Regions from separate parts of the Arsenophonus sp. aPb genome, predicted to be linked through region 1. Evidence: predicted binding sites of a transcription regulator. Region 1 holds the regulator's gene; the other holds the start of a gene.
What was found. Region 1 encodes CRP, which controls carbon source genes, mostly activating them, when cyclic AMP is high. Its sites were predicted from a motif close to ATGTGANNNNNNTCACAT; they were not measured.
Positions count from the first base shown of each region.

Region 2: a site for CRP is predicted at 1,269-1,286, ahead of QE177_RS09510 (YfcZ/YiiS family protein). Genes of this name have one in related genera too.

Region 1 is NZ_CP123499.1:3,040,106-3,044,779, forward strand. Features, by position in the region: gene QE177_RS13730 (YheU family protein) at 1-53, shown strand, start outside; gene QE177_RS13735 (phosphoribulokinase) at 153-1,034, shown strand; gene crp (cAMP-activated global transcriptional regulator CRP) at 1,585-2,217, shown strand; gene QE177_RS13745 (DUF488 family protein) at 2,467-2,823, opposite strand; gene QE177_RS13750 (aminodeoxychorismate synthase component II) at 3,072-3,647, opposite strand; gene QE177_RS13755 (hypothetical protein) at 3,858-4,547, opposite strand.
Region 2 is NZ_CP123499.1:2,128,005-2,132,678, forward strand. Features, by position in the region: gene fadI (acetyl-CoA C-acyltransferase FadI) at 1-560, opposite strand, end outside; gene QE177_RS09510 (YfcZ/YiiS family protein) at 809-1,105, opposite strand; gene fadL (long-chain fatty acid transporter FadL) at 1,467-2,756, shown strand; gene mlaA (phospholipid-binding lipoprotein MlaA) at 3,041-3,811, opposite strand; tRNA gene QE177_RS09525 (tRNA-Arg) at 4,299-4,373, shown strand; gene QE177_RS09530 (thioester reductase domain-containing protein) at 4,582-4,674, shown strand, end outside.

The DNA.
Region 1 (4,674 bases):
CTGAATTACATGAAACGATAAATATTTTGCCAAAAGCACAATTACATCCTTAAATAACTGTATACATCACTATCTAAAAAGAAATTTTTACGTCATTGTAATTAATGTGTTAAAACATCGTGTTATCTGAATGAGTAAGGGAAGCCACTTATATGTCAGTTAATCATCCGATCATTGCAGTAACAGGCTCCAGTGGTGCGGGCACCAGCACTACTAGCCTTGCATTTCAAAAAATCTTTACCCAATTAAAGCTTTCGGCAGCAACCATTGAAGGTGATAGCTTTCATCGTTATACTCGCCCTGAAATGGATGTTGCTATTCGTAAAGCTAAAGAACAGAGCCGTCACATTAGTTATTTTGGGCCCGAATCCAATGATTTTGGTCTGCTAGAACAAAGTTTAATCGAGTATGGCGAAAAAGGGACAGGAAAACGTCGACATTATCTACACACCTACGATGAAGCAGTTCCCTACAATCTTCAACCTGGAACTTTTACGCCATGGGAAACATTACCTAAAAATACCGATATATTATTTTATGAAGGGTTACATGGTGGTGTTGTAACATCAAAATACAATGTCGCTAAACATGTAGACTTATTAGTCGGCGTTGTGCCTATTGTTAATCTTGAATGGATCCAAAAGCTAATTCGTGATACATCAGAACGGGGTCATTCAAGAGAAGCCGTGATGGATTCCGTTATCCGCTCAATGGGAGATTACATTAAATACATCACCCCACAATTTTCTCGCACCCATATTAACTTTCAACGTGTTCCAACCGTTGATACCTCTAATCCCTTTTCCGCTAAAGCGATTCCTTCTCCCGATGAAAGTTTTATAGTAATCCGATTTAATGGTCTAACCCAGATCGATTTTCCCTATCTTTTATCCATGTTACATAATTCATTTATATCATCAATGAATACATTAGTTGTTCCAGGTGGAAAGCTAGGTTTAGCATTGGAGTTAATTATGACTCCATTAGTAAAAAAGCTCGTCACTAATAAAAAAATTATCCATAAAAGAAGCTAACAATACAGCATTATATTTTTACTTATATCAATTTTTTATTCTTACAACCATTTTAAGATTCAAACTATGCATAAAATTATCTTTTATGTATATCTAATAATAACGTTAATATTTCATTGTTAATTATTTTAATAAGTAATTATTTTACATTGTTAATATTTATTTTTGCTATAATTTGATAACTTATGAAATAATATATTATTATTCGAGTTTAATTTTTTAATTGTAATATTTACTTAGTGATACTTATTAATAAATACAATAAAACTAATCAACTTATTGCTAAAATATGAATTTTTTGGCTTATACAATATTGCTGAATCGAGACAGTAGAGACAGGATGCTTTTATTATGCTACAAAGCAAAAGCACATTTATAGTATGGTTAAGATCAATACCAAAAATTCCGAATCAATATACCCTATAGTTAATATTAACTTTCCCAAACTAAACAAGTTAGTATGCTATGTTAGAACTTTATAAGATAAGCCAGCCTTGTGAAGACTCGTATTTTGGTATTCAGGCTGCAATAACATTAGAGGATTACGCGAATGGTTTTCGGCAAACCACACACAGACCCTACTCTTGAATGGTTTTTGTCACACTGCCATATTCACAAATATCCATCCAAAAGCACTCTTATTCATCAGGGCGAAAAAGCAGAAACGCTTTATTATATTGTAAAAGGTTCTGTTGCTGTTTTGATTAAAGATGAAGAAGGAAAAGAGATGATCCTTTCCTATCTGAATCAAGGGGACTTTATTGGTGAACTTGGATTATTTGAGGAAGGGCAAGAACGAACAGCTTGGGTTAGAGCTAAAAGCGCCTGTGAAGTCGCTGAAATCTCTTATAAAAAATTCCGCCAATTAATACAGGTAAATCCAGATATCTTAATGCGGTTATCAGCGCAAATGGCTAAACGCTTACAAACAACTTCTGAAAAAGTCGGTAATTTAGCTTTTTTAGATGTCACAGGCCGCATTGCACAAACATTATTAAATTTAGCCAAACAACCTGATGCGATGACGCATCCAGATGGAATGCAAATTAAAATCACTCGTCAAGAGATAGGTCAAATAGTGGGATGCTCACGCGAAACAGTGGGACGTATTCTAAAAATGCTAGAAGATCAAAATCTGATTTCTGCTCACGGTAAAACCATTGTCGTTTACGGTACGCGTTAATATTTTATAAACCAGTACCTACGTTTATGTAGCGTATTGGTTTTATAAGCTTCTTTATTGTTATTTTTATTAATATATATATCAATTATGAATATATAATCCACAATAATAATAAAAAATAGAATAAAAACGATAGTAAACAGAATAAATTGGATAGCTGAGTGATGACATTGCTTTAATATGATATTTAAAATTAAAAATAACTGGACTATCTATTACAAAATTAACTAGATAGCTAAAATATAATAATCAAACCTTATTAAGTTTATTTTCCAAAAATGATTTTAATACTACGGCATTATTATGATCTTCATCTTTGCTGGAAAAAAGAAGCACCAAACAGTTTGATTTTGTTTTAAGCAATAAATGTTGCCAACTATCAGGATTATTTTCTAATTCTGCAAAATAAAGTCGCTTAAACTGCTCAAAATTTGCTGGATATTTATGAAACCATTTTCTTAAATCATTCGAGGGAGCAACATTTTTATTCCATTCATCATAGCGAATATCTTGCTTTCTGATGCCTCGAGGCCATATCCGATCAACTAATACCCGATAGCCATTATTACCAGTTTTGTCCGTAAAAACACGTTTACAGATGATCATCTTGGTACCATTTTTTGATAATAAAGAATTTAACAAAAATTTTTTTATTATCTTTAATAGTAGCCCTTTATCGATAGTAAATACAAAAAACATGTTTTAATAATATATAAACAGATACCTTACTATAAACTCCTTTTGCCATATGGAAATTTACAATTCAAGCAAAATAAAGCCTATTTTTATCCAACATTGATAGTTATAATAATCATTGAATACAAATAGCCTAACGTGAACTAATTTCTAATATATTAATACTTTAGAAAATTATTTAATAATTCATGTCCTTGCTCACTCAAGATACTTTCCGGATGAAATTGGACACCTTCAATAGGGAGGGTTTTATGCCGAATACCCATAATTTCATCAATATTTCCATCATGTAACGTCCAAGCAGTCACTTCAAAAGTCGCGGGTAATGTTCCAGCATCAATTACCAAAGAATGATAACGGGTTACCTGCAAGGGGCGATTTAATCCTTTAAAAATACCTTGCTGATTATGATGAATTGCTGAAACTTTACCATGCATCACTTCTCTCGCTTTAACAATAGAAGCACCAAAAGCCTGACCAATCGCTTGGTGACCAAGGCAAACACCCAAAATTGGGATCTTACCAGCAAAATAGGAAATTGTATTTAGTGAAACACCCGCCTCATTAGGTGTACATGGACCCGGTGAAATGACTAAATGTGTCGGCGCTAATGTTTCTATCTCCGAGATAGTTATTGCATCATTACGCTTAACCACAACCTCAATCCCTAATTCACATAGATATTGATAAAGGTTATAGGTAAACGAATCATAGTTATCAATTATCAAAAGCATAACTAGCTATCCAAATGATTTTTATAGTAATAATTCCTTAATTTTGATCTTTATTATTAAGGCAAATTGTACAGATTATAATACCATAACAAATAAAGCTGGGTATCATACCATAACCGCAGAAAAAAATAGCTCACAAAAATCAATCAAAATGTTTCACTTTAATAAATAAACATAATAATTATCAATTAGAATAATTGTAAATGATAACTATAAACTATTATAAACTTCGTTATAATATTGGCCATAAGGTTTTAAATTATTTGATGTTATTTCGTTATGTCGATAAATTTCACCAATATATTTAGTCGCTTCATCAAATTTGTTATCAATAAGATAATTATCATAGACTTCATTATAACATTTTATATTTCTTGGATTTGCCATAATTCCAATATCTACTGCCATTTGATTAATAATTTCTCGTTGGATCTCAATATTTTTAATCGTCGCAGCACCTTCACTCGCTAAAAAATAAGAAATAAAATTTGATTTAGATTTTATATTTGGCTTTTCAGTGTAAAAAATATGCCCAATTTCATGGGATAGTGCTTGTATAGTCAAATTAGGATGATTCAAAACTCGATTTGAAATAAAAACAGTTTTTCGCCGCAAATCGGTAGCAGTTCCTTGCCCTCGCTGCGCTATAACTAATTTCCAACCGTCAACTTCCAATGTTTTCAATGCCCGACTCAATGTAGGCGAACTTGAAATAAGCATTTGTGTTTTTTTAGAAAATCGAATCATTTCACCCGGAGTGTATTTAATTTTCTCATCCAAAAAATAAGTAGACATTGGCGCCATATTTAACAAGTCTGAAAATTGACTATTTTTATGTTCTATTTTAGGTTCAACAACATTCTCTATTAGTTTCTGGCAACTAGGTAATAGCTTACTCAAACAATAATTCCTCATTAGCAACAATGATAACGATATAAATTAATAAACCGATGGAAATTTTGTTTTATTATAAAGAAAAGTTTGGCCACTAATAGCAGGATAAAGACAGATAAATTATTGTAGTTTT
Region 2 (4,674 bases), 910 kb from region 1:
ATCTGTTCAGCAGTATCTCCCATTCTTAAGCCAGTAGAATATTCGGCTACTGCTGGTGAAACAGGAAGAAAATCACGAAGACCTAATTTGCTTAAGAGTAGCAAACGTTGGCTTATTGATTTTGCTCTATTAAGGTCAACTAAAGTGCTGGCCATTTTTTTAGTTACACCAATAGGCAAAACTGATGATGAATCAGCACCACCAGCAATACCGACCTTGATCGTGCCTGCCATCATACTTTCAACAATATTGGTAATAGCCTGAAAGCTCGTAGCACATGCTCTAGAAATACTATAAGCATCTGTTGAAACGGGTAGTCCTGTCCCTAAAACAATTTCTCTAGCAATATTCGGCGCTTCAGGCATCTGAACAACTTGGCCAAAAACTACTTGATCAATAAATTGAGAATCAATACCACTACGTATAACTAATTCACTTACTACCATTTTGCCTAAATCGACAGCAGGTATATCATGATAAGCCGTTGCCTGTTTAGCAAAAGGAAGACGTAACCCAGAAACAATTGCGATACGATCAGTATTCTTAACGTTGTAGTTCATAGCAGATCTCGCTTCCCTTTTTATAAAAAATGAAAAATGAAACTATAGTTAATCATTCCCAATACTTCACAGAGGTCTGATCTGATAATCAATTGTTATTCAAATGTAGTGAAAGAAAAATAATAAAAATTAAAAACTGAGAGGCGGCACACAAGATATGAATATTTATTTGTCAAACAAGTCAAAATATTGAGAACAGCTCAACGAACAAATGCCTACAGAATATCTGTAGGCATGGTTAAACTCACTTAACGTAAATTTAATTGAAAAATTAGCGTTTCAGCTTCACAACAAAAGGTAAAGTTCGCTATTAATTTAACACCTTCAGCTATAGGCTGAATCTGATGTTCGATGGTACAAGGCTCCGATTCAACAGCCCGCGCTTTTTCCATCAACTGTATTAACGTTGTTTCAGCTTCTTGTTGATTTAAAAAATTTTTTTCAAAAGAAGCAGTACAATTTTGATTATCTATCACTGTACCCACATCAACACAACAGCAAGCAGCAGTTTCTGCAGCATGACAACGATTTTTAGCGTCCGACATAATTCTTTCCAACAATAAACATTAACAAAATATAATCATAACGCCAATTAACAAAAAAACACCAGTCAATATCTAATAATCTATAAAATTTCAAGTAGTTATTTGATCTAATATCCTATTGTTACGCTATCTCAACCACTTCGCATAATTGATGCACCAATTTATGTTAAATAAATCACATTTTTACAAACAACTAACATATACGTAGTGAACATGCTTGTAATAAAACCGGTATTCAATTCTATACTCAGTCAACTGGTCTGATTTGCCATATTGGCATGGAGCCAATACAATTGCTGGCCTTTCTATTGCGACGAACCATGTCGCTCTTATCATAAATATAATTTAAGGGGTTTTGGTTATGAACCAGAAAAACCTGTTCAAACATACAATTTTGGCAATGGCTGTAAGTTTTATTTCAACAAATGCTAGCGCTGCTGGCTTTCAACTGAACGAATATTCCACCTCTGCGTTGGGGCGTGCTTTTTCAGGCGAAGGGGCGATTGGCGATAATGCTAGCGTTGGTAGCCGCAATCCAGCTGCTATGATGTTATTCAATAACCCTACGCTCTCTTTTGGTGCAATTTATATTAATCCTGACGTTGATATAAAAGGAAAATCACCTGTCACTGGTAACAGTACCACTTCAAGAAACATCGCTCCTCATGCCTGGATACCCAATGCCCATTTTATTTTTCCCGTAAATGAAAAATGGGCAGTTGGCTCTTCAATTACCACTAATTACGGCTTAGCCACCGAATTCAATCACAACTATAATGCCGGGCCTATTGGCGGAAAAACCGATCTGACCACACTTAACCTTAACTTAAGTGGGGCTTATCGGTTTAATGAGCATTTCAGTGCAGGTCTGGGTTTAAATGCAGTTTATGCCGATGCAGAAATCACCCGTCACATAGGGGAACTTGAACCTCTAAAAGGGCTGCCTAAATCAACCACTATTGCCAAACTTAAGGGGGATGATTGGGGCTATGGCTGGAATGCCGGCATCTTGTATGAATTAGATGAGAATAATCGTTACAGCTTTACCTATCGTTCAGAAGTTAAAATAAAGTTTAATGGCGACTATAGTAATGAGCTTCCCACATTGATACCTGGTGGCTTAGGCGGCAACAGCATTAAAGGTAAACTGGATCTGAATTTGCCCGAAATTTGGGAAATCTCCGGTTATAATAAAGTCGCACCTAAATGGGCTGTTCATTATAGTTTAGCCTATACCAGTTGGAGTCAGTTTAAAGAACTGAAAGCCACCGCAAAAGACAGTGGACAAGTTTTATTTAATAAACATGAAGGCTTTAAAGATGTTTTCCGAATTGCGCTAGGCACTACCTACTATCATGATGATCATTGGACGTTTCGTACCGGTATTGCCTTTGATGATAGCCCGGTGCCAGCTAAAAATCGCTCGATCTCAATTCCTGATCAAGATCGCTTTTGGATCAGTGCCGGTACAACTTATGCCTTTAACGAAAATGCCTCAGTTGACGTAGGTATTTCCTACATGCATGGTCAAAACGTAAAAATCAAAGAAGAAATGCCGCTAATGCCTGGTAGCCCTACCCTCCCAGCCTATGAGTTTAAATCTAGTGGAAGCGCCTGGTTAGCTGGCGTTAACTTTAACTACAAATTTTAATTTTTACTGAAAACACAAAAGGATAGCAACAGCTATCCTTCCTAAAATCGGTTATAGGAAAATATTTAGTGATAATATAATTAATATCCAAATATCGCAGCCATACCAGTATTTACTAATTAAATGATAATAAATAATTTATCGAAAATAATGATTAGTAAACAATTATATTATTAATTATCTTTTTAATTTATATAGACTTAAGTCGACCACAAAAATCAATAAATCACCTTACCGTTATTTTGTATCCATTAGCATTTAAATTAAAATGTATCCATCTTCTACTAATCAATAGAATCCAAATCTTCTTCAATCACAGCAGCGTTAGGATTAATAGTCGGTTTCAACACGCCTCCTTGTGCCTTAAAATCTTTATTTTGAAAATAAGCTTCTCTAATCATTAAATAAGGATCGGAGGAGTTTTGTAAAATGCCATCAGAGTCTAATAAAAGTGCCCGCTTTTCAATTCCCTCTAACACCCATTTTCCTGCTGACATCCAAAAAGTAAGGTAACTTAACATCGGGTAAGCCTTGTCAGCCCAATCGCCCCCATCTTCTCGTAAGGTAAAACTACCATAACCTGGCAATACCACATATGGACCATAGCCAACCTGATAATATCCCAACGTACTACCAAAACGATTAGATTCTTGTTTAGCAAGTTTAGGATTAGCCATTGAAGCAATATCGATCAAACCTGCCATACCAAAAACACTATTTAGGAAAAAACGATTGAAATGTTTCATTCCTTGATAGATATCGCCACGTAGAAAATTATTTACCATACTTGCAGGCTCTTCCAGGTTAGCCAAAAAATTGACTAGACCATTACGAGCAGGCATAGGAATATAATCACGCCAGGCGATCGCAACTGGACGCACCACATAACGATCAAGCACATGATAATTAAAATCAAACATTGTTCGATTAAAACTCTCTAGCGGATCAGAGCGCTGTTGATTATCAGTAGGTGTACTGGAACAACTTGTTAGCAATCCTACTGCAAACAATACTCCGCATAAGCGATATGTTTTAAATCTTGTTTTTCTATTCAACAAAACACCCTCACATAGATGGTCCATTCATAATTATATATCCACATTAATTTAATCTTACTTACTTTTTTATTTAATGATAAGAATTTAATCACTATTTATCTAAGCATATAATGTGCAGGCCATTATTTTAAATAAGCAGATAGGTTAAAAAAACAAATAAATAACACTAAGTTATAGACAAAAAAATATTAACAAAAACAAAATAAAAAAATTATTCTCAAAATGATGAAAACGATATAATGTAAAACAGAAAACCAAATTAAATAACAATCATTATTAAATTTATTATAAAATTATAATTTATAAAATCATAATTTTACAAATCGTCTACATATATAACATGGCTAATAATCAAACCAATTAAATACAAATCTAGCCATCAGCAATAAAATTAAACTAATTGTATTCAACAAGTTGATTTTAATAGGGATTTAATAGTAGAATGAGCAGCATCTTAAGATAAGTTAGCCTAAAAAGATATTATGTCCTCTTAGTTAAATGGATATAACAAGCCCCTCCTAAGGGCTAATTGTAGGTTCGATTCCTGCAGGGGACACCATTAACAAATTGATAACGATTAATTTTAATCAACATAAAGTTATAGTTGCTACCTCATATATTTCTTATCGTTTATTACAATTCCTACCCTACTTTGTGTAAATTTATCTCCCTGATTTGCAACTCACTTAATATCACTGAACATACGTTAAGCCCTCTTGTATAATTAATATACTTTTATTTCGTACTAAAAATAACAAGGAGGCGTTATGCGTTTAGTATATATTATTGAAAATATTATAAAAAAACATCATGATCGCCCTGCTATTGGCGAGCGTGTGAAGCGTTATATAAAAGATGCT